3 regions of the Streptomyces colwelliae genome follow, and region 1 is predicted to be linked to each of the others. Evidence: riboswitches for the same ligand, from Rfam matches in the RefSeq annotation. Region 1 holds a riboswitch; each other region holds the start of a gene.

The links. A riboswitch is a leader RNA that binds a small molecule or an ion and turns the genes downstream of it on or off. The one in region 1 is predicted to bind cobalamin.
Region 2: it holds a riboswitch for cobalamin, as region 1 does, so the genes downstream of both, ACNFOC_RS02160 (FecCD family ABC transporter permease) here and metE (5-methyltetrahydropteroyltriglutamate--homocysteine S-methyltransferase) in region 1, are expected to answer to the same signal.
Region 3: it holds a riboswitch for cobalamin, as region 1 does, so the genes downstream of both, ACNFOC_RS04030 (ribonucleoside-diphosphate reductase subunit alpha) here and metE (5-methyltetrahydropteroyltriglutamate--homocysteine S-methyltransferase) in region 1, are expected to answer to the same signal.

What each region holds. Positions count from the first base shown of each region.
Region 1 covers NZ_JBLTJC010000253.1:7,728-15,340, forward strand. The annotation lists gene ACNFOC_RS37150 (methylmalonyl-CoA mutase family protein) at 1-1,761, shown strand, start outside; gene scpA (methylmalonyl-CoA mutase) at 1,761-3,947, shown strand; gene meaB (methylmalonyl Co-A mutase-associated GTPase MeaB) at 3,953-4,948, shown strand; cobalamin riboswitch at 5,047-5,270, shown strand; gene metE (5-methyltetrahydropteroyltriglutamate--homocysteine S-methyltransferase) at 5,416-7,613, shown strand, end outside.
Region 2 covers NZ_JBLTJC010000005.1:69,846-77,458, reverse strand. The annotation lists gene ACNFOC_RS02190 (AfsA-related hotdog domain-containing protein) at 1-659, opposite strand, end outside; gene ACNFOC_RS02185 (ScbR family autoregulator-binding transcription factor) at 841-1,479, shown strand; gene ACNFOC_RS02180 (TMEM175 family protein) at 1,617-2,303, opposite strand; gene ACNFOC_RS02175 (cupin domain-containing protein) at 2,489-2,956, shown strand; gene ACNFOC_RS02170 (alpha/beta hydrolase) at 3,009-3,953, shown strand; gene ACNFOC_RS02165 (helix-turn-helix domain-containing protein) at 4,054-4,968, shown strand; cobalamin riboswitch at 4,995-5,138, shown strand; gene ACNFOC_RS02160 (FecCD family ABC transporter permease) at 5,246-6,337, shown strand; gene ACNFOC_RS02155 (ABC transporter ATP-binding protein) at 6,337-7,113, shown strand; gene ACNFOC_RS02150 (ABC transporter substrate-binding protein) at 7,129-7,613, shown strand, end outside.
Region 3 covers NZ_JBLTJC010000011.1:10,710-18,322, forward strand. The annotation lists gene ACNFOC_RS04025 (ribonucleotide-diphosphate reductase subunit beta) at 1-631, opposite strand, end outside; gene ACNFOC_RS04030 (ribonucleoside-diphosphate reductase subunit alpha) at 631-3,075, opposite strand; cobalamin riboswitch at 3,201-3,324, opposite strand; gene ACNFOC_RS04035 (GNAT family N-acetyltransferase) at 3,377-3,883, opposite strand; gene mctP (monocarboxylate uptake permease MctP) at 3,997-5,598, opposite strand; gene ACNFOC_RS04045 (DUF3311 domain-containing protein) at 5,595-5,858, opposite strand; gene ACNFOC_RS04050 (YbdD/YjiX family protein) at 5,998-6,198, opposite strand; gene ACNFOC_RS04055 (carbon starvation CstA family protein) at 6,170-7,613, opposite strand, start outside.

The sequences.
Region 1 (7,613 bases):
CCTGACGCGACCCATGAGCAGTGGCAACGCCTGGTGGAAGGCGTACTGCGCAAGTCGGGCAAGGAAGTCTCGGGCGCCGCAGCGGAAGAAGCCCTGTCCACCTCGCTGGAGGACGGACTCCGTGCACGTCCCCTGTACACCGCCGACGACTCCGCACCCGAGCCCGGCCTCCCCGGTTTCGCCCCCTTCGTGCGGGGCGGCCGCGCCGAGGGCAACACCCTCGGCGGCTGGGACGTACGCCAGCAGCACACGACCGCCGACCCCGCCGCGGTCCTCGGCGACCTGGAGAACGGCGTCGCCTCGCTGTGGCTGGTCGTCGGCGAGCGAGGCATCCCGGTCGCGAAGCTCGGCAGCACCCTCGACGGCGTCTACCTCGACCTGGCGCCCGTCGTCCTCGACGCGGGTCCCGAAGTCGCGCCCGCCGCGGCCGAGTTGCTACGGCTGTACGAGGAGCGGGGCGTCGCCCGTGCGGCCGCCCGCGGCAACCTCGGTGCCGACCCGCTGGGCTTCGCGGCCCGTACCGGGGACGAGGGCTTCGACTTCGCGCCCGTCGCCGCGCTCGCCCGGCGCTGCGCCGAGGAGTACCCGGGGCTGCGCGCGCTGACCGTGGACGCGCTGCCGTACCACGAGGCCGGCGGTTCGGCGGCGCAGGAGCTGGGCGCCTCGCTGGCGACGGGTGTCGCCTATCTGCGTGAGCTGACCGAGGCGGGCCTGAGCGTCGAACAGGCCGTGGGACAGCTGGAGTTCAGGTACGCGGCGACCGCCGACCAGTTCCTGACGATCGCCAAGTTGCGTGCCGCGCGCAGGCTTTGGGCACGCGTGGCCGAGGTGTGCGGGGCGCCGGGCGGGCAGGTGCAGCACGCGGTGACCTCGCCGGTGATGATGTCCCGCCGCGACCCGTGGGTGAACATGCTGCGCACGACGGTCGCGACGCTGGCCGCCGGGGTGGGCGGCGCCGAGTCCGTCACCGTGCTGCCCTTCGACCACGCGCTGGGCCTGCCGGACGCGTTCGCACGCCGGATCGCCCGCAACACGTCGACGATCCTGGTGGAGGAGTCGCATCTGTCCCGGGTGATCGACCCGGCGGGCGGCTCCTGGTACGTGGAGCGGCTCACCGACGAACTCGCCCACGCGGGCTGGGAGTTCTTCCAGCACATCGAGCAACAGGGCGGCCAGGCAGCCGTATTGCGCTCGGGCAGCCTCCGTGAGGACCTCGCCACCACCTGGGCGGCCCGCAGCGCGAAGCTCGCCAAGCGCCGCGAACCCATCACCGGCGTGAGCGAGTTCCCGAACCTCGCCGAACGCCTCCCGGAGCGCGCACCCGCCCCCGAGCCGCCCTCCGGCGGACTGCCGCGCGTGCGCCGCGACGAGGCCTACGAAGAACTGCGCGCCCGCTCCGACGCCCACCTCGCGGCGACCGGCTCCCGGCCGCGGATCTACCTGGCGGCGCTCGGCCCGGCCGCCGCGCACACGGCACGCCTCACCTTCGCCTCGAACCTGTTCCAGGCGGGCGGCATCGAGCCCGTCACCGGGGGCGAGTTCGCGGACAGCGGGGCCACCGAGGCCTGCCTGTGCTCGAGCGACGCGCTGTACGAGGAGCAAGCGGCCACGATCGCCGGTGAGTTGAGGTCGGCCGGTGCCGGGCATGTGTTCCTCGCGGGCCGCCCCGGGCAGTACTCCGGTGTCGACGCCTACGTCTTCGCGGGCTGCGACGCCGTAGCCGTACTGTCCGCCACCCTCGACCGCATGGGAGTGTCCTGATGGCAGCGATGGGGCGCATCCCCGACTTCTCCGGGATCGAGCTGGGGGCCCCGGCCGCCGAGGCCGGTACCGACGAGTGGCGCGACGCCGTCAAGAAGGCGGCGGGGGGCGACGATCTGCTCTGGGAGACCCCGGAGGGCATCGCGGTCAAACCCCTGTACACCGGGCAGGACTTGGAGGGCCTGGACTTCCTGGCCACCTACCCGGGCATCGCGCCGTATCTGCGCGGCCCGTACCCGACGATGTACGTCAACCAGCCCTGGACGATCCGCCAGTACGCGGGTTTCTCCACGGCCGAGGAGTCCAACGCCTTCTACCGGCGCAATCTGGCGGCCGGCCAGAAGGGCCTGTCGGTCGCCTTCGACCTGCCCACGCACCGGGGTTACGACAGCGACCACCCGCGCGTGACCGGTGACGTCGGCATGGCGGGCGTGGCGATCGACTCGATCTACGACATGCGCCAGCTCTTCGACGGCATCCCGCTCGACAAGATGACCGTGTCGATGACGATGAACGGCGCGGTACTTCCAGTACTCGCCCTCTACATCGTGGCGGCGGAGGAACAGGGCGTACCGCCCGAGAAGTTGGCCGGGACCATCCAGAACGACATCCTCAAGGAGTTCATGGTCCGCAACACCTACATCTATCCGCCGAAGCCGTCGATGCGGATCATCTCCGACATCTTCGCGTACACCTCGCAGCGCATGCCCCGCTACAACTCCATCTCCATCTCCGGCTACCACATCCAAGAGGCGGGCGCGACGGCCGACTTGGAGCTGGCGTACACCCTCGCCGACGGGGTGGAGTACATCCGGGCGGGCCGGGACGCGGGGATGGATGTGGACGCGTTCGCACCCCGGCTGTCCTTCTTCTGGGCGATCGGCATGAACTTCTTCATGGAGATCGCGAAGATGCGCGCGGCCCGCCTCCTCTGGGCCAAGCTGGTCAAGCAGTTCGACCCGCAGAACGCCAAGTCCCTCTCCCTGCGCACCCATTCACAGACCTCGGGCTGGTCGCTGACCGCGCAGGACGTCTTCAACAACGTCACGCGCACCTGCGTGGAGGCGATGGCGGCCACCCAGGGCCACACCCAGTCACTCCACACCAACGCCCTGGACGAAGCCCTCGCGTTGCCCACCGACTTCTCGGCGCGCATCGCCCGCAACACCCAGCTCCTGATCCAGCAGGAGTCCGGCACGACCCGCGCGATCGACCCGTGGGGCGGCAGCGCGTACGTCGAGAAGCTGACCTACGACCTCGCGCGCCGCGCCTGGCAGCACATCGAGGAGGTCGAGGCGGCGGGCGGCATGGCCAAGGCTATCGACGCGGGCATCCCCAAGCTGCGCATCGAGGAAGCCGCGGCCCGCACCCAGGCCCGCATCGACTCCGGCCGCCAGCCGGTCATCGGCGTCAACAAGTACCGCGTGGAGACCGACGAGGAGATCGACGTCCTCAAGGTCGACAACTCCTCCGTACGCACCCAACAGATCGAGAAACTACGGCGGTTGCGCGCGGAGCGCGACGAACAGGCCACCCAGGACGCCCTGCACGCGCTGACCCGGGCTGCGGGCGGTGAGGGCAACCTGCTGGAGCTGGCGGTGAACGCGGCCCGCGCCAAGGCGACGGTCGGCGAGATCTCCGACGCGCTGGAGAAGGTGTACGGGCGGCACGCGAGCCAGATCCGTACGATCGCCGGTGTGTACCGCACCGAAGCCGGCGACTCCCCGTCCGTCGAGCGCACCCGTACCCTCGTGGCCGAGTTCGAGGAGTCCGAGGGCCGCCGCCCCCGCATCCTGGTCGCCAAGATGGGCCAGGACGGCCACGACCGCGGCCAGAAGGTGATCGCCACCGCGTTCGCCGACCTCGGCTTCGACGTGGACGTCGGCCCGCTGTTCCAGACCCCCGGCGAGGTGGCCCGCCAGGCCGTAGAGGCGGACGTGCACATCGTCGGAGTGTCGTCCCTCGCCGCCGGACACCTCACCCTCGTACCGGCGTTGAAGGAGTCCCTCGCCGAGGAGGGCCGCGAGGACATCATGATCGTGGTCGGCGGAGTCATCCCACCCCAGGATGTACCGACCCTCCTGGAGATGGGCGCGGCGGCCGTGTTCCCGCCCGGGACGGTGATCCCGGACGCGGCCTACGACCTGGTGCGGCGACTGGCCGCCGACCTCGGCCACGACCTCTGAGCCCCATGGCGATCGACCTCGACACCTATGTGAAGGGCGTACTCGACGGGAAGCGGGCGCTGGTGGCCCGCGCCATCACCCTCGTCGAGTCGACCAGGCCCCAACACCGGGTCATGGCCCAGGAGTTGCTGACCGAACTGCTGCCGCACAGCGGCCAGGCCCGGCGGATCGGCATCAGCGGCGTACCGGGCGTGGGCAAGTCGACGTTCATCGACGCCTTCGGCACACTCCTCACCTCGCTCGGCTTCCGGGTCGCGGTCCTCGCCGTCGACCCGTCGTCGAGCCGCACGGGCGGTTCGATCCTCGGCGACAAGACCCGCATGGAACGCCTCGCCGTCGACCCGGCCGCCTTCGTCCGCCCCTCCCCCACCGCCGGCACCCTCGGCGGCGTCGCGAAGGCGACCCGCGAGTCCATCGTGGTGATGGAGGCGGCGGGCTACGACGTCGTCCTCGTCGAGACGGTAGGCGTAGGCCAGTCGGAGACGGCGGTCGCCAACATGGTCGACTCCTTCCTGCTGTTGACTCTCGCCCGCACCGGCGACCAGCTACAGGGCATCAAGAAGGGCGTCCTGGAACTGGCGGACGTCATCGCCGTCAACAAGGCGGACGGGCCGCATGAGCGCGATGCGAAGAGCGCCGCGCGTGAACTGGCGGGCGCACTAAGGCTGATGCATCCCGCAGACGCGGCCTGGACCCCGCCGGTCCTGAGTTGCAGCGCGCGCGAGGGAACGGGCCTGGACACGGTCTGGGAACGCCTCGAACAACACCGTTCACTGCTGGACTCCACGGGCCGCTTGGCCGCGAAGCGCCGCGAGCAGCAGGTGGACTGGACGTGGACGATGGTCCGCGAGGAACTGCTGGGCCGCCTGCACGCCGACCCGTCCGTACGCGCGCTTGCTCCGGACCTAGAACGCCAGGTACGAGAGGGCGAGTTGACGGCGACACTTGCGGCTGAGGAAATCCTGCGAGCTTTCGAGTCCCGTTCAACCGAGTTGCCCTAAGGGGCGCGGGGCTGTATCGATTTGCGGCTCCGCCGCGTGGGCGCGACCAGCCCCCACCGGGCCGCAGACAAAAATCGACGCAACCACCCCCCACCCTTTACGCTGGCCACGCAGCTGGTTCGCCCCGTCACCCAGACGGACGCGTCGCAAGAGGGAACCCGGTGAAACTCCGGGACTGCCCCGCAGCGGTAAGCAGGAACGACCGCCGTCACACGCACTGGGCCCACAACAGGACCTGGGAAGCGACGGCCAGTAGGTGTCCTCCGGTCAAACGGAGGCCGTGCCCGCAAGTCCGAAGACCTGCCAACTGCCCACGCGCGAACGAATTTCGTGCGCGGAATCCCGGTGACCTCGTGGGCGGGTCGGCGTACACATCGGCGGACACGACAACCGTCCGATCTGGCGTTCCTTCGCGCTCCCGTCCCGTCGCCGGGACTTCAGGGAGACATCTCGCGAAGGAGAGTTCCGTGACGACAAAGTCCGCAGCCGCGGCAGCACGGTCCACCGTGTACGGCTACCCCCGTCAGGGCAGGGGCCGTGAACTGAAGAAGGCCATCGAGGGGTACTGGAAGGGCCGCGTCGACGCCGACGCCCTCCGGACCACCGCCACCGAACTGCGCAGCACGAACTGGCGGCAGCTCGCCGAGGCCGGCATCCACGAGGTACCGACCGGCGACTTCTCGTACTACGACCATGTCCTGGACACCAGCGTCATGGTCGGCGCGATCCCCCAACGCCACCGCGCCGCCGTCGAACTCGACGCGCTGGACGGCTACTTCGCGATGGCACGCGGCACCCAGGACGTGGCGCCGCTGGAGATGACGAAGTGGTTCGACACCAACTACCACTACCTCGTGCCCGAGTTGGGCCCGGACACCGTCTTCACCGCCGACTCCACCAAGCAGGTCGCGGAGTTGAAGGAGGCCCTCGCCCTGGGTCTGACCGCCCGCCCCGTCCTGGTCGGCCCGGTCACCTACCTCCTGCTCGCCAAGCCCGCGCCGGGGGTGTCCGCGGACTTCGAACCGCTGACCCTCCTGGACCGGTTGCTGCCCGTGTACGCCGAGGTCCTCGCCGACCTGCGCGCGGCGGGCGCGGAGTGGGTGCAGCTGGACGAGCCCGCCCTGGTCCAGGACCGCACCCCGGCCGAACTGAGCGCCACCACGCGCGCCTACCGCGATCTCGGAGCCCTCCCCGACCGGCCGAAGCTCCTGATCGCGTCCTACTTCGACCGGCTGGGCGACGCGCTCCCGGTCCTCGCGAAGGCACCCGTGGAGGGCCTCGCCCTCGACTTCACCGAGTCCGCCGCCGCGAACCTGGACGCCCTGGCCGCGGTGGGCGGACTGTCCGGCAAGCGGCTGGTAGCAGGCGTGGTCAACGGCCGTAACGTGTGGGTCAACGACCTCACCAAGTCCCTCGTCACACTGGGCACGTTGCTCGGTCTTGCCGACCGGGTCGACGTGGCCGCCTCCTGCTCGCTCCTCCATGTGCCGCTCGACGCCGCCGCCGAGCGGGACATCGAGCCGCAGATCCTGCGCTGGCTCGCGTTCGCGCGGCAGAAGACGGGCGAGATCGTCACCCTCGCCAAGGGCCTGGCCCAGGGCACCGACACGATCGCCGCCGAACTCGCCGCCAACCGCGCCGACTTGGCATCCCGCGCCGGTTCGGCGCTCACCAGCGACCCCGCCGTACGGGCTCGGGCCGCCTCGGTCACGGACGCCGACGCCCGCCGCTCCCAGCCGTACACGGAGCGTACGACGGCCCAGCGCACGCACCTCGAGCTGCCGCCGCTGCCGACCACCACCATCGGCTCCTTCCCGCAGACCGCCGAACTGCGCACCGCGCGGGCCGACTTGAGGGCGCGGCGGATCGACACGGCCGGTTACGAGGAGCGGATCAAGGCCGAGATCCAGGAGGTGATCTCGTTCCAGGAGAAGACCGGCCTGGACGTCCTCGTGCACGGCGAACCCGAACGCAACGACATGGTCCAGTACTTCGCCGAGCAGCTGACGGGCTACCTCGCCACGCGGCACGGCTGGGTCCAGTCCTACGGCACCCGTTACGTCCGCCCGCCGATCCTGGCCGGCGACATCTCCCGCCCGGAACCGATGACGGTGCGCTGGACGACGTACGCCCAGTCGCTCACCGGGCGTCCGGTCAAGGGCATGCTCACCGGACCGGTCACCATGCTCGCCTGGTCCTTCGTCCGTGACGACCAGCCGCTCGGCGACACCGCGCGGCAGGTCGCCCTCGCCCTGCGTGACGAGGTCAACGACCTTGAGGCGGCCGGGACTTCGGTCATCCAGGTCGACGAACCCGCGCTGCGTGAGACCCTCCCGCTGCGCGCGGCGGACCGGGAGGCGTATCTCGCCTGGGCCACGGAGGCGTTCCGGCTGACCACCGCCAGCGTCCGTCCGGAGACGCAGGTCCACACCCACATGTGCTACGCCGAGTTCGGCGACATCGTGCGGGCCATCGACGACCTCGACGCGGACGTCATCAGCCTGGAGGCGGCCCGCTCGCACATGCAGGTGGCGCGCGAGCTGGCCGAGCACGGCTATCCGCGCGAGGCGGGACCGGGTGTCTACGACATCCACTCCCCGCGCGTACCGAGCACGGCCGAGGCGGCGGCCTTGCTGCGCAAGGGACTTGAGGCCATCCCGGCGGA
Region 2 (7,613 bases), on a different contig from region 1:
CGCAGGTCTGCGGGCGCCACCAGCAAAGACCCGGAGGGGTCCCGGACCAGCATCACGTCGCCGGGGGAGGGAACCGACACCTCGGTGGGCGAGGGGCGCCAGTGCACGTCGTCCGGGACGGGGCCGGCGGCGGCGTTCGGGCCGCGGAACGTCTCGTACTCCTCCTCGGACAGAACGCGGACGCGTCCGAAGGCTGAGCCGAACTCCCGCCCGGCGGCGGAGAATTGGATCCGTACGTTCAGCGCGACCGGCCAGGGCAGGTCGTCGACGTGGCGTACGTCGTGCACCTCGGCCCGGCACAGCACGTCCGTGGCGCCGTAACCGACCACCGGCTCCGCGCTGTTGTCGAGCTGGAAGCCGACGCTTCGGATGACGGGTTTGCTCGTGCTCGGGGCGCCGAGGAAGCGCTGGCAGATGTACAGGCCGACCTGGCGGATGGTCTCGGCGGCGAGCATCGGATCGTGCCGCTCGCCGGAACCGGAACCGGAACCAGAACCAGAACCAGAACGGGAACTGGTACCAGAACCGGTGCCGGACGCCGACGTGGCATACGAGCGCGGCCACTGCGCGGCGAGGAGGTAATGGCCGTCGGACAGCGCCCGGGCGTCGGTGAGCAGGACTTCGGCGACCGCTTTCCGGTGCACGAGAGTCCGGGACACGCAACTGTCCCAGCTCAACGTCAGCTGTTCCGGGTCGGCTTCGGGCGGCGCGAAAGAGCGTGAATCAGGCATAAAATAATAGAAGCTACGGTTCTCTGTCATACGTGTGGGAAACGGCGGCCGGTCGGCTAGATTCACCGGAAAAGACGATCCGGCACGCAGGACAGGGACGACCGAGAATATGCAGGAACGTGCGGAAGCCACCCGGCGGGCTGTTCTGGCGACGGCAGCGGTGCTGTTCGAACAGCACGGGTACGTCGGTACGAGCATCAGCGACGTGGCGCGTACGAGCGGGTACACCAGCGGGGCGATCTACTTCCATTTCGGCAGCAAGGAAGGGCTCGCCCGGGGTGTCCTGGAAGCCCATTTCGCCGAATGGCCGCGATATGTGGAGCGTTGGGAATCCCAGGAAGGGCCGGTTCTCGACCGGTTGGTGGGTTTGAGTCTCGCCGTCGCCCGGGAATTCCGTGACAACGTCATCGTCCGGGCCGGGAACCGGCTCTGGAGTGAGCGCAGGACCATCCCCGTTGCCCTGCCCCGGCCCTTCGTGGGGTGGATCGACGCGACCGCCCGCATGCTGACCGCCGCCGCGAAAGCGGGCGAACTCGCCCCCGGCGCCGATGCCGAGCGCGCCGCACGGGTCCTCGTCTCCTGCTTCTTCGGGGTGCACACCGTCTCCGACGCGCTGGACGACCGCCGCAACATCGAGGAGGCGGTGAGCGACCTGTGGATGCTGCTGCTGCCGGGGTTGCAGGCTGCGCCGGTGGATCCGGTGAGGTGTCTGGAGGGGGCCAAGACTTTGTTGGCGGTCACTCGATGACGGCCTGTGCCGAGTGTGCAGTGAAAGGCGCCGAGTGTGCAGGGAAAGAGCGCGCCTGACCGTACGGAGCGCCGGGGAACGGTACCGCTCCCAGAAGCACACGGGCACCGCTCAACACCCTTACCGACGAAGCGAGTTCAGGACGTCGACGGACCCTCGGCTCGATCCTCCAAGCCCCGCTGCCCGGAACGGCTCCTGCGCGCGTCGACGACCGCGTCGAAGACCGGTACCACGATCCAGCAGACGTAAGCCCAGTTGGTGACGAGCGAGACTGGGATCGAGACCAGGAAACCCAGTGCCACCATGCCGATGCCGCGGATGGACCGGGTGAAGAGCTCGGGCGGGGTGCCGACGCGCTGGAGGCCGTCGCGGCGGACCTCACGGACCATCAGGATGAACAGGAGACAGGCCAGGAACTGCACGACGGCGTAGAAGATGAACCGCGCCTGGAACGCTCCGGGGCCGCCGATCACGTCGGTCGCGAACGGGGTGACCACCAGCATGAGCAGCCAGTACATGGTGAAGGCCGTCAACCGGCTGTTGGTCGCCGTGACGTAGCGGAACACCCGGTGGTGCGAGCGCCAGTGTGCGGCGATCACCACGAAACTGATCATGAACGCCAGATAGCTCTCACGGTGTGATGTGGCCGAGTGCCACAACTCGGAGTTGGTCGACCCCTCCGGTACCGGCAGTTCCAGAGCCAGCAGCGTGAGCGCGATGGCGACCACCGCGTCTCCGAAGAACGTGAGTCGCTCGCCGGAGACCGCCCGGACCTCCATGTCCTGGTCCCCGGACGGCAGTTCTTGATCAGTCGAGACATCCATGGCAGCAGAGAATGCCACAAGCCGTGAGGGGCCTCGGACGCGCCCGGCACCGAGGGCCGGACCGGGGGAGTGGTACTGCTGGTCCTACCCGCACGGCTGGCGGCCGGCGTGTGCGGAAGAGGATCATCGCTGGGCAGGGCACGGCCCCGACCGGAGACAGCCGAGCGCGCAGAACGGACAGCCACATGACCATGGCCTACCTCGCACAGCCCGAGCAGCAGCAGCGACTCGAATGGCTCGACGGCGGCGAGTTCGCCGTACTCCTCGACGCCGCGGCGACTGGCGGACAGCTGACCGTGGGACGGTTCTCCGTCGCCAAGGGCGAGGCGCCGCCGTACCACAAGCACACCCGTGAGGACGAGGTCTTCATGCTCATCAAGGGGAGTGCGCTGCTGTGGTGCGACGACGAGGAGATGGAGTTGTCGGAGGGCGGCATCGTCTTCCTGCCGCGGAACGTGCCGCACGGCTACCGGATCACCTCCGACACCGCCGACCTGCTGATGATCTGCACGCCCGGCGGCATCGAGGGCATGTTCCGGCACGCGGGACGTGATCTCACGACCCCGCGCCCCGAGGGCTTCGAGATCTCGCGGGACGTCATGGCCGAGGCCGCCGACCTGTACGGCCAGGTCATCGTGGGCCCGCCGCGCTGACCCACCGCTCCACCGCTCCACCGCATCGACCGGAACCACGAAAGGCACAGCCATGTCCCGGCAACAGCGCCAGGCCCTCGACGAGATGCTGCGGCACGGGCCGCTCGACCTCGGAGGGGAGGTGGCCCAACAGCGCGCCCTCTTCCACGACATGATGACGGCCGTCCCCCTGCCGCCCGACGTCTCGACCACGGAGGGCGAACTGGGCGGCGTACCGGTCGTCACCGTGGAGACGTCCGCGAACGACCCGGCGACCGTCCTGCTGTATCTGCACGGCGGCGCGTACGTCATCGGCTCGGCGGCCGACGCCGCGGGTCTGGCCGCCGAGGTCTCCCGGCGCACCGGTGCACGCGCCGTCTGCGTCGACTACCGGCTGGCACCCGAGCATCCGTTCCCCGCGGCGGTCGACGACGCCCTGGCCGTGTACCGGGCCCTGCTCGACGACGGAACTCCCAGTTCCGGCATCGCCTTTGTCGGTGAGTCCGCGGGCGGTGGTCTCGTCGCCGCGACGCTGGTCGCCGCCAAGGACGCGGGCCTGCCCCAGCCGTCATCGGCCGCTGTCTTCTCCCCATGGGCCGACCTGAGCGTGTCCGGCGACAGCACGGTGAGCAAGGCGGCACTCGACGCCTCACTGACCCCGGAAGGCCTGCGCGCACGCGCCCGCGACTACCTCCGCGACACCGACCCCACCACCCCGCACGCCAGCCCCGTCTTCGCCGATCTGACCGGCCTGGCACCCCTGTTCATCCAGGTCGGCTCCTACGAGATCCTCCTGGACGACGCCGTACGACTCGCCGCGCGCGCCGCCGGGCACGACGTCCACGTCGAACTGCAGGTCTGGCCCCAAGTCCCGCACGTCTTCCAGGCGTTCGCCTCGCTCCTCGACGAGGGCGCCGCCGCGCTCGACGCCGCCGGGGCGTTCATCCGGGCACGGTGGGCCGACGGCGCGGACGCCGAGAAGTCCGGCGAGGCTGTGCCGGCCGCGTCGACGTCGTAGCCGGGGAGGGCCGACAGCACGGCCGGCGGTGAGTAAAGACTCCGGCGTGCGGGGGCCGAACGGCCGGGTGCCGTGTGTCAGTTGAACGACAATGTGCTCCATGGCGGCTAGGACGAACCACTTCGGCATCGCTCTGCGGGGGTGGCGCGAGCGCGTGTCACCGCGGGACAGCGGGCTGGAGGTGGGCGGGGACCGGCGCATCCCCGGGCTGCGCCGGGAGGAACTGGCCCGGCTGGCAGGCCTGTCGGTCGACTACGTGGTCCGGCTGGAACAGGGCCGCGCCCGGAACCCCTCGGCCCAGGTGGTCATCGCACTGGCCAGGGCGCTACGCCTCGAACCGTCCGAGCGCGACCACCTGTTCCGCTGCGCCCACCTCGCACCGCCCCCGGCCGGGAACGTGTCCCGGCACGTTCCCGCGAGGGTGCACCGGCTGGTGGGTCAGCTGGCGGGCAATCCCACCGCGGTGTTCGCCGCCGACTGGACCCTCGTCAGCTGGAACGGGATGTGGTCCGAGACGATCGGCGATCCCCGTACGTACGGCTGGATCGAGCACAACCTCGTGGCCGGCATGTTCCGGACGAGCGCCGCACGAGGGCGAGAACCGATCGGGGCCTGGCCGGTCCGCTCCTGGGCGGGCGACGAGGTCGAGGAGGAGGACCTCGTCGCCGACCTGCGGGTGACGGCCGCCGCCCATCCCCATGACGCGCGGCTCGCCGCCTTCGTCGACCACATGCTGCGCGACAGCCCGCGCTTCGCCCGCCTCTGGTCCAACGGCACCGCTCGTACCCACGTCGGCGACCGCAAGACCGTCGAACACCCCCGGGTGGGAGCCGTCGACCTCGACCTCGACGTCGTGATGGCCGCCGGCACCGACCTCAGGATCGTCACGTACACGGCGGCGGTGGGGACGACCGACGCGGAGAAGCTGGACGCCCTGCGTGCCACCTGCCGGGAGCCGGCCGGCGCCATGTCGAGGGCAGACGCCCCGGGTTCTCAGGTGTTCTCAGGCATCTGACGGGAGAGGTTGGTTCAGGCGCCGTCGGCATGCTCCGCGCCGTTTGTTACGCTCCCCGAGCCTCCCGCGGGGGAAGTCCGGTGAGAATCCGGCGCTGACCCGCAACGGTGTGCGTGGCGACCTCTGGCCGTCGCGCGAGTCCGATTACCCGTGGGTGGTGCGACCCGTTGACTGCTCGCCGTGGACTGCGAGAGGGGACCGAGCGGCCGGCACGGTCGTCCGGGCTGTCTCCTCCATCGAGGCTCACCAGGCGGCCCCAGGTGAAGGACCGCCGACCGTGCTCCTCCGTCCGAGAACCGGCTCAGGCCGTGTCCAGAGCCCAGGGCGTGATCCTCGCCGGATACCCCAACACCTTCTGCTGCTCGGGCTGTTGCTCCTGCTCGGCGTCTCCCTCGTGTGCGGCGTCGGTCTCGGCGCGGCCGGGATCGGCACGGCGGACATGTTCCGGTTCCTGTGGGCCGGCGTCACCGGCGGGACCGTGCGGGCCGGTGACGCCGCCGCCTACACCATCGTGTGGGAGATCCGGCTGCCGCGGGTCGTCCTCGCGGCCGTCGTCGGGGCCGGACTGTCCGCCGTCGGCGTGGCCGTACAGGCCATGGTCCGCAACGCGCTCGCCGATCCGTTCGTGCTCGGCATCTCCTCGGGCGCGGCGGTGGGCGCCAACGCCGTCATCCTGCTGGGCGCGTTCGCCGGACTGGGGGTGTGGGCGCTGTCGGTGTCCGCGTTCGCCTCGGCGCTCGCGGCCATGGTCCTGGTCTACGCCGTGGCCCGCTCGCCGCACGGCCTCACCCCGCTGCGGCTGATCCTGACGGGCACCGCGCTGGCGTACGGCTTCGAAGCCGTCACCACCGTCATGGTGTTCGGCGCGGCCCGGGGCGAGGCGGCCCGCTCGGCGATGATGTGGCTGCTGGGGAGCCTGGGCGGGGCGACCTGGGCGCAGGTGCCGTTGGCCGCCGTCACCGTGGCGGCTGGCTGGGCGTGGCTGCGGTGGCGCGCGGAGTCGCTCAACGCCCTCGCGATGGGGGACGAGACCTCCGCCGCGCTCGGCGTCCAACCGGGCCGACTACGGCGGGAGTTGTTCCTCGTGACCGCCGCCGTGACGGGAACGGTCGTCGCGGTCAGCGGAGCCATCGGCTTCGTCGGACTGATGGTCCCGCACCTCGTGCGGATGCTCGTCGGCGCCGATCACCGCAAGGTCCTCGCGGTCGCGCCGCTCGCCGGAGCGGTGCTCCTGGTGTGGGCGGACGTACTGTCCCGGCTGCTGCTGGCGCCCGCCGAACTGCCGGTCGGTGTGATCACCGCGGTCGTGGGAGTGCCCGCGTTCCTGCTGCTGATGCGGCGCGGCGGCTATGCGTTCGGGGGGCGTTGATGAGGCTCGACATCGAGGGGCTCTCGGTCGACGCGGGCGCGGTGCGGCTGGTGCACGACATCCGGCTCTCGGCGGGCAGCGGGGCCTTTGTCGGGCTCGTCGGCCCCAACGGCAGTGGAAAGTCGACCCTGTTGAGGTGCGTGTACCGGGCGCTGCGACCGGCCGACGGCGTGATCCGGCTCGACGGCGACGACGTACACGCCATGGAACCGCGCGCCGCCGCCCGCAAGTTGGCCGCACTGCCGCAGGAGTCGTCGGCCGAGTTCGACTTCACCGTCGCCGAAGTGGTCGCTATGGGACGGCTGCCGCACCGGGACCGGACCGCCGCCTCGGACCGGGAGATCTGCGCCGGAGCCATGGCACGCACCCGCGTCACCCACCTCGCCGACCGCGGGTTCCTCGCCCTGTCCGGCGGCGAGAGGCAACGCGTCCTGATCGCCCGCGCACTCGCCCAGCGCCCCCGCGTCCTGGTCCTCGACGAACCCACCAACCACCTCGACATCGCCCACCAGTTGGACGTGCTGTCCATGGTCCGCGGCAGCGGCCTGACCGTCCTGGCGGCCCTGCACGACCTCAATCTCGCCGCCGCCCACTGCGACCAGCTGTACGTGATCGCGAACGGCCGGATCGTCGCCTCCGGCCCGCCGCACGACGTCCTCCGACCCGCCCTGCTCGCCGAGGTGTTCGGGGTCCGCGCGCATCCGGTACGGCATCCGGAGACCGGCGCCGTCCAGCTCCTGTTCGACCTGCTCCCGCCCACCACGCCCATCGCTTGAAGGACAACACCCCCCATGCGCAAGCTGCTTGCCGCCGCGCTCTGCCTCGCCGCGACCGCCACCGCCGGTTGCGGCGCCACGGTCGAGCCCTCGCCGCAGAACGCCAGATCCTCCGCCGTCACCCTCACCAACTGCGGCCGGAAGGTGACGTACAAGACGGTCCCCGAGCGGGTCGTCACCAACGACGTCGGCATCACCGAGCTGATGTTCGCCCTCGGCCTGGAGAACCGCATGGCCGGGTTCGCCATGCCCGACGACAAGGGAGACCTCACCGACGTCCCCTGGAAGGACGGCTACAAGAAGGTGAAGTGGCTGTCCAAGGACCAACTCACCAAGGAGAACGTCCTCGACGCCCGCGCCGACCTCGTCTTCGCCGGCTGGAACTACGGCTTCCGCGACGACAGCGGCTTCACCCCCGGCGCCCTGAAGAAGCTCGGCATCCCCTCGTACATCCTCACCGAGTCCTGCCGCAACGGCCGCACCGACACCTCGCGCGGCAT
Region 3 (7,613 bases), on a different contig from region 1:
GGAACACCCAGTTGGTGCCGGTGGCGAGGCCGTGCAGGAGACCCCGGCTGCGGAACCAGTAGACGTACGCGAACGCGCCGTAGAAGAACAGGCCCTCGATGCACGCGGCGAAGCAGATCAGGTTGAGGAGGAAGCGGCGGCGGTCGGCCTGGGTCTGGAGGCTGTCCAGCTTCTCGACCTCGTTGATCCACTTGAAGCAGAACTCGGCCTTCTCGCGGATGGAGGGGATGTTCTCCACCGCGTCGAAGGCGGCCGCCCTGTCCGCGGGGTCGGGCAGGTAGGTGTCGAGGAGCGTCAAGTAGAACTGGACGTGCACCGCCTCCTCGAAGAGCTGACGGCTCAAGTACAGCCGCGCCTCAGGGGAGTTGATGTGCTTGTACAGCGTCAGCACGAGGTTGTTCGCCACGATCGAGTCGCCCGTCGCGAAGAACGCGACCAGCCGGCCGATCATGTGCTGCTCACCCGGCGTCAGCTTCGCGAGGTCGGCGACGTCCGAGTGGAGGTCGACCTCCTCGACGGTCCAGGTGTTCTTGATCGCGTCCCGGTAGCGCTCGTAGAAGTCCGGGTAGCGCATGGGGCGGAGGGTCAGCTCGAAGCCCGGGTCGAGGAGGTTCTTTTCGGTGGAGCTCATTACTGGCAGGCCTCGCAGGACTCGGGGTTCTCAAGGGAGCAGGCGACCGCGTCTTCGTCGGGCGTCAACTGCTGTACGGGGATGGGGGTTTGGGTCTGAGCCTGGGCCGCGCGGGCGATGCGGGTCGCCGGGCGCGAGCGCAGGTAGTACGTCGTCTTCAGGCCCTGCTTCCAGGCGTACGCGTACATCGAGGAGAGCTTGCCGATCGTCGGCGTCTCCAGGAACAGGTTCAGGGACTGGGACTGGTCCAGGTACGGCGTGCGGGCGGCGGCCATGTCGATCAGGCCGCGCTGCGGGATCTCCCACGCGGTGCGGTACAGGGCGCGCACGTCGGCCGGGATCCAACTGAAGCCCTGCACCGAGCCGTTGGCCTCGCGCAGCGCCTCACGGGTGCGGGCGTCCCACACGCCGAGCCGCTTCAACTCGTCGACCAGGTAGGAGTTGACCTGGAGGAACTCGCCGGAGAGCGTCTCGCGCTTGAACAGATTGGAGACCTGCGGCTCGATGCACTCGTAGACGCCCGCGATCGAGGCGATGGTGGCGGTGGGGGCGATCGCCAGCAACAGGCTGTTGCGCATGCCGGTTCGGGCGATACGTTCCCGCAGTGCGGCCCAGCGCTCCGGCCAGGTCAGTTCCACGTCGTAGTGGTCGGGGTGCAGGACACCCCGGGCCGTGCGGGTCTTCTCCCAGGCGGGCAGCGGGCCGTTGCGCTCGGCGAGTTCGGCGGAGGCCTCGTACGCGGCGAGCATGATGCGCTCGGCGATACGCGTCGAAAGCGCCTGCGCCTGCGGGGAGTCGAAGGGGACGCGCAGCTTGAAGAAGACGTCCTGGAGGCCCATCGCGCCCAGGCCGACCGGGCGCCAGCGGGCGTTGGAACGGCCCGCCTGCTCGGTCGGGTAGAAGTTGATGTCCACGACCCGGTCGAGGAAGGTGACCGCGGTACGGACCGTCTCGTCCAGCCGCTCCCAGTCGATGTCACCGTCGACCACGAACGCGCCCAGGTTCACCGAACCGAGGTTGCAGACCGCCGTCTCGCCGTCGTCCGTGACCTCCAGGATCTCCGTGCAGAGGTTCGAGGAGTGGACCGTGTGGCCCGGCTCGGCGGTCTGGTTGGCGGTGCGGTTGGCCGCGTCCTTGAAGGTCATCCAGCCGTTGCCGGTCTGCGCGAGGGTGCGCATCATGCGGCCGTAGAGGTCGCGGGCCGGGATGGTCTTCTTGGCCAGACCCTGCGCCTCGGCCTTGCGGTACGCGGCGTCGAACTCGTCGCCCCACAGGTCGACCAGCTCGGGCACGTCGGCGGGGGAGAAGAGCGACCAGTCGCCGTTCTCGTTCACCCGGCGCATGAACTCGTCCGGGATCCAGTGCGCCAGGTTCAGGTTGTGCGTACGACGGGCGTCCTCACCCGTGTTGTCCCGCAGCTCCAGGAACTCCTCGATATCGGAGTGCCAGGTCTCCAGGTACACCGCGGCCGCGCCCTTGCGCCGGCCGCCCTGGTTCACCGCGGCGACCGAGGCGTCCAGCGTCTTCAGGAACGGGACGATGCCGTTGGAGTGCCCGTTCGTCCCCCGGATCAGCGAACCGCGGCTGCGGATACGGGAGTACGACAGCCCGATGCCACCGGCGTGCTTCGAGAGGCGGGCGACCTGGTGGTACCGGTCGTAGATGGAGTCCAGCTCGTCCAGCGGGGAGTCGAGCAGGTAGCAGGACGACATCTGAGGGTGCCGGGTGCCGGAGTTGAAGAGCGTGGGGGAGGACGGGAGGTAGTCGAGGCGGCTCATCAGGCGGTAGAGCGCGGCTACTTCGTCCAGGGCGCGGGTGCTGTCGTCCTCGGCGAGACCGGCGGCCACGCGCAGCATGAAGTGCTGGGGGGTCTCGATCACCTTGCGGGTGATCGGGTGCCGCAGGAGGTAACGGCTGTACAGCGTACGGAGCCCGAAGTAGCCGAAGCGGTCGTCGGCCTCCGTGTCGATCAGCGCGTCGAGACGGGCCGCGTGCAGCGTCGCGAACTCGGCGGTGCGGTCCGCGATGAGGCCCTCGCGGTGGCCGACGGCGACGGATTCGGTGAACGTCGTGACGCCCTGGGAGGCGGCCTCGGCGGCGATGCTGACCGTCAGCAGCCGGGCGGCCAGCCGGGAGTAGACGGGGTCCTCGGAGATGAGGCCGGCGGCCGCCTCCGTGGCCAGTTCGCGCAGTTCCGCCACGTCCGCGTGCGCGGACCGGCCGCGCAACGTGGCGGCGGCGACCCGGCCGGGGTCGGCGTCGGGAAGGTCGGCGGTCAGCTCGGTCAGGGTCCGCAGGATCGCGGTACCGGGGCCGTCGGCTCCGGGAACGGTCGCTCCGGGAACGGCCGTACCAGGAACGTCGGTTCCGGTTCCGGTCGCGTTCGCTACGGTCGCCTCGTTCACCTGGGTCGCTGATGCCGGCTCTGCTGGCGCGATGGTCACGGTGGGGCTCTCCCTCGCTCGGCACGGGGCCTCGCTGAGGGCAGGCGGCAGCACACGAGCGCACGGGGCGTCGCGTCCACCGGCCCACTCCACGAGGCCCGGACGTCATGCGCCCTGGCCGGGTGGCCGGACGCGCGCCGTCGGCAGGTCCTCGGACTGACCAGGCGTGCATATGCACGCAAGTACACCGTTGCGGGACAGTTCCGGATTCGCACCGGATTCCCCTGCGGCGACAGCGAGCATGAGCATACATCTTGTGCTCGCCTGTCACGCCACCACCAGATGTTGTGTCGCGGTGGTTTCAGAGTGTCAGCTTGTAGGTGAGCAGAGTGAGATCGTCCAGGTGTGGCACGGGGTTCCAGTCGCGGTCGGGGGTGCGGACGAAACCGAGGCGTTCGTAGATGCGGTGGGCCGCGTGCATGGAGCTCTGGGTCGACAGGACTACGGCCGTGCAGCCCTCCGTGGCTCGGGCGCGGTCGAGGCAGGCGCGGACGAGGGCCTCGCCGGCGCCGCGGCCTCGGGCGGTGCGGGTGATTGCCAGTGCGCGGATTTCTGCCTCGCCGGGGCGGGCTATGTCGGCGACTGGGCCGGGGCCTTGGACGAAGGTGACTCCGCCGAGGAGGTGGTCGCCGTCCACCGCGACGAGAACCTCGGCGGCTGCGGCTCGGCTTGCTACGTCCTTCAGTACGGGGAGGTACGGGTCGGTCTCGCCGTAGTCGAGTAGGCCGTCGTCGAGGTAGGCGTGGGCTGTGAGGGTGCCGAGGGGTTCGTACTCGTCGGGGTGGGCCTGCCGGATCACGATGTCCATGTGATCGAGTGTGCCGGAGGGGTACGACAACGGGCCGCCGTTTTTCTTGCTGTCGGCGGCCCGCTGCGGGTTGTGTGTGGCTGGTCGCGCAGTTCCCCGCGCCCCTGGGAAATTCAGGCGCCGGCGATTACGGGGAGCTCCTCTTTTACCCCCGGGTCGCCTGCGTCTGCCGTGTAGTCGCCGGGGTTGGTCTCGTCGATGCCCTCGGGGGCCTTGAACGCCTTCAAGGCGAACGTGAGGACCACCGTCACCACGACGTTCAGGACGAATGCCGTCAGGCCGATGTAGCCGATCTCACCGATGCCCGGGATCTCCTTCGCGGAGCCGCCGAAGTGGGACTGGGTCGGGGAGGCCACGCCGTACGCGGCGAGGGTGCCGTAGATCATGCCGGTCGCCCAGCCGGCGAGGAGGGCCCAGCGGTGGGGCCAGCGGGTGAAGAGGCCGCCCACCAGGGACGGGAAGGTCTGGAGGATCCAGATGCCGCCGAGGAGTTGGAAGTTGATGGCGACCGTCTTGTCCATCGTCAGGACGAAGGCCAGGGCGCCTACCTTCACCAGGAGCGAGACGATCTTGGAGACCTTTGTCTCCTGGGCGGGGGTCGCGTCCGGTTTGATGAAGTCCTTGTAGATGTTGCGGGTGAAGAGGTTCGCCGCCGCGATGGACATGATGGCCGCGGGGACCAGGGCGCCGATGCCGATCGCCGCGAAGGCCACGCCCGCGAACCAGTCCGGGAACATGTTCTCGAACAGCTGCGGGATGGCCAGTTGGCCGTTGGTGACCTTGACGCCCGCCGCGATCGCCATGAAGCCGAGCAGCGCGAGCAGGCCCAGCATCAGTGAATACAGCGGCAGGATCGTGGTGTTGCGGCGGATCACGTTGCGGCTCTTGGAGGACAGGGTCGCGGTGATCGAGTGGGGGTACATGAACAGGGCCAGTGCCGAGCCCAACGCCAGTGTGGCGTACGTCCATTGGCCCGCCGGTGCGGGGACGAGTCCGCCCGCTCCCGCCGCCTTGAACTTGGCGCCCGCCGCGCTGAAGATGTCGTCGAAGCCGCCGAGCTTGATCGGGATGTAGATGATCGCCACCGCGATCACGATGTAGATCAGGCCGTCCTTCACGAACGCGATCAGCGCGGGCGCCCGTAGACCCGATGAATAGGTGTACGCGGCCAGCACCGCGAACGCGATCAGCAGCGGCAGGTCCTTCACGAACCAGTTGGAACTCGCGCTGCCGCCCACCCCCATGACGTCCAACACGGCCTGGATGCCGACCAGTTGGAGCGCGATGTACGGCATCGTCGCGAGGATGCCGGTGACCGCCACCGCCAGCGAAAGACCCTTCGAGCCGAAGCGGCCGCGTACGAAGTCCGAGGTCGTCACGTAGCCGTGCTTGTGCGACACCGACCAGAGGCGGGGGAGGAACGTGAAGATGAGGGGGTACACGAGGATCGTGTAGGGCACCGCGAAGAAGCCGGCCGCGCCCGCCGCGTAGACCGCCGCCGGGACCGCCACGAACGTATACGCCGTGTAGAGGTCGCCGCCGAGCAGGAACCAGGTGACCCAGGTGCCGAACGACCGTCCGCCCAGGCCCCATTCGTCGAGGCTCTGCTCGTTGTCGGCCCGGCGCCAGCGTGCCGCCAGGAAGCCCAGGACCGTGACGGCCAGGAAGAAGAAGATGAAGACGCCGAGAGCGACGCCGTTCACGCCGTCGTTCACCGGTTGCCTCCGTGGCGGGTCCGCTGGTCACGCTGCCAGAGCTTGTAGGCGGTCATGGTCAGCGCCGCCGAGATCAGCACCCAGAGCATCTGGTACCAGTAGAAGAACGGGATGCCGATGAACGTGGGGTCGATCTTGGAGTAGGAGCCGACCCAGAGCAGCGCCACGAAGGGCGCGAACAGGCAGACGGCGATGACGACACGCGCCGGTGTCACCACCGGTGCCGCCGCTTCGGGCGGAACTTCAGGCACATCTGACATTTCGCGGGTCCGTTCCCTCACTGATCACCTGTGTAACGCGCAGGCAATGTAGGTCACGGAATCACCGCAGCGAAAGACCCCGTCCGCATATCGGCATGTCGATTCGGTGAAGGCCCGACATCGGTGTCAACAGCAGGGCTCAGCAGCAGCGGAAGCCCTGCCTCGGGTCGGCCTCCTGGCGCTCCGTCCGCATCCGTTCGAAGTCGCGGAGGCTGGGGACCTCCGCCTCGGGGTGGTCCCGGCGTACGTGCGCGACATACCGGTCGTACGCCGACTCGTCCATCAACTCTCGGACATACCACCGCACTCCGCTAGTCGCCCGACTGAACGCCGACCACATCGCGCGCCGCCTCCTCTTCCTTCTCCTCCCGGGTCGGGATCAGCCCGGCCGGTGCCACGATCTTCGACTCGACGTACGGCGTCTCGCTCAGCGTGGAGAGCGCGGGGCGGCGGACGTGTCGAACGCAGACGCGAAGGGCGTCCGCGATCACGACCACGACGAGCACCGCGAGAATGGCCGAAAGCACCCCGTCCACCGTGGAGTTGGTGACGACGGTGCGCATGTCGTCCATGGACTTGGCGGGCGGCAGCACCTTGCCCGCGTCGATCGCGTCCTGGAACACCGAGCGTTGCTTGAAGAAGCCGACCTTGGGGTCGCTGGAGAACACCTTCTGCCAGCTCGCGGTCAGGGTGACCGTGGCGTCCCAGGCGAGTGGAACCCCGGTGATCCAGGCCCACTTGAGGCGCCCGGACTTCACCAGGAGGGTGGTGCAGACGGCCAGGGCGACGGCCGCGAGGAGCTGGTTGGAGATGCCGAAGATCGGGAAGAGCTGGTTGATCCCGCCGAGGGGTTCGTGGACGCCGACCCAGAGGAAGTAGCCCCACAGCGCGCACACGATCGCGCTGGTCAGCGCCAGGCCCGGCTTCCAACTCACGTTCTTGAAGGGCCGGTAGACGTTCCCCAGCATGTCCTGGAGCATGAACCGGCCCACGCGCGTGCCCGCGTCCAGCGCGGTCAGGATGAACAGCGCCTCGAACATGATCGCGAAGTGGTACCAGAAGGCACGCAGGCTCCCGCCGGTCACCTTGGAGAAGATCTCCGAGACGCCGACCGCGAGGGTGGGCGCCCCGCCGGTACGGGACAGCAGACTGGTCTCGTCGACGTTCTTCGCGGCCTGAGCGAGGTCGGCGGGGGAGATGTGATAGCCCCAACTGCTCACCACCTGCGAGGCGTTCTGCACCGTCGTGCCGATCGCGCCGGACGGGGCGTTCATCGCGAAGTACAGACCCGGGTCGATGATGCTCGCGGCGACCAGGGCCATGACGGCGACGGACGACTCCATCAGCATGGCGCCGTAGCCGATCATGCGGATCTGGGTTTCCTTCTGGATCATCTTCGGGGTCGTGCCGCTGGAGATGAGCGAGTGGAAGCCGGACAGGGCCCCGCAGGCGATCGTGATGAAGACGAAGGGGAAGAGCGAGCCGGCGAAGACCGGGCCGTTGCCGTGTTTCGCGAAGTCGGTGACGGCGGGCATCTTCAGGGCGGGCAGGGCGACCACGACGCCGATCGCCAGCAGGACGATCGTGCCGATCTTCATGAAGGTGGAGAGGTAGTCGCGCGGGGCGAGCAGGGTCCAGACGGGGAGGATCGAGGCGATGAAGCCGTACGCCACCAGCCAGATCACCAGCGTCGAGGGCGCGAGCGTGAAGGTGCCGGCCCAGGACGACTCGGCGACCCAGCGGCCCGCGACCAGG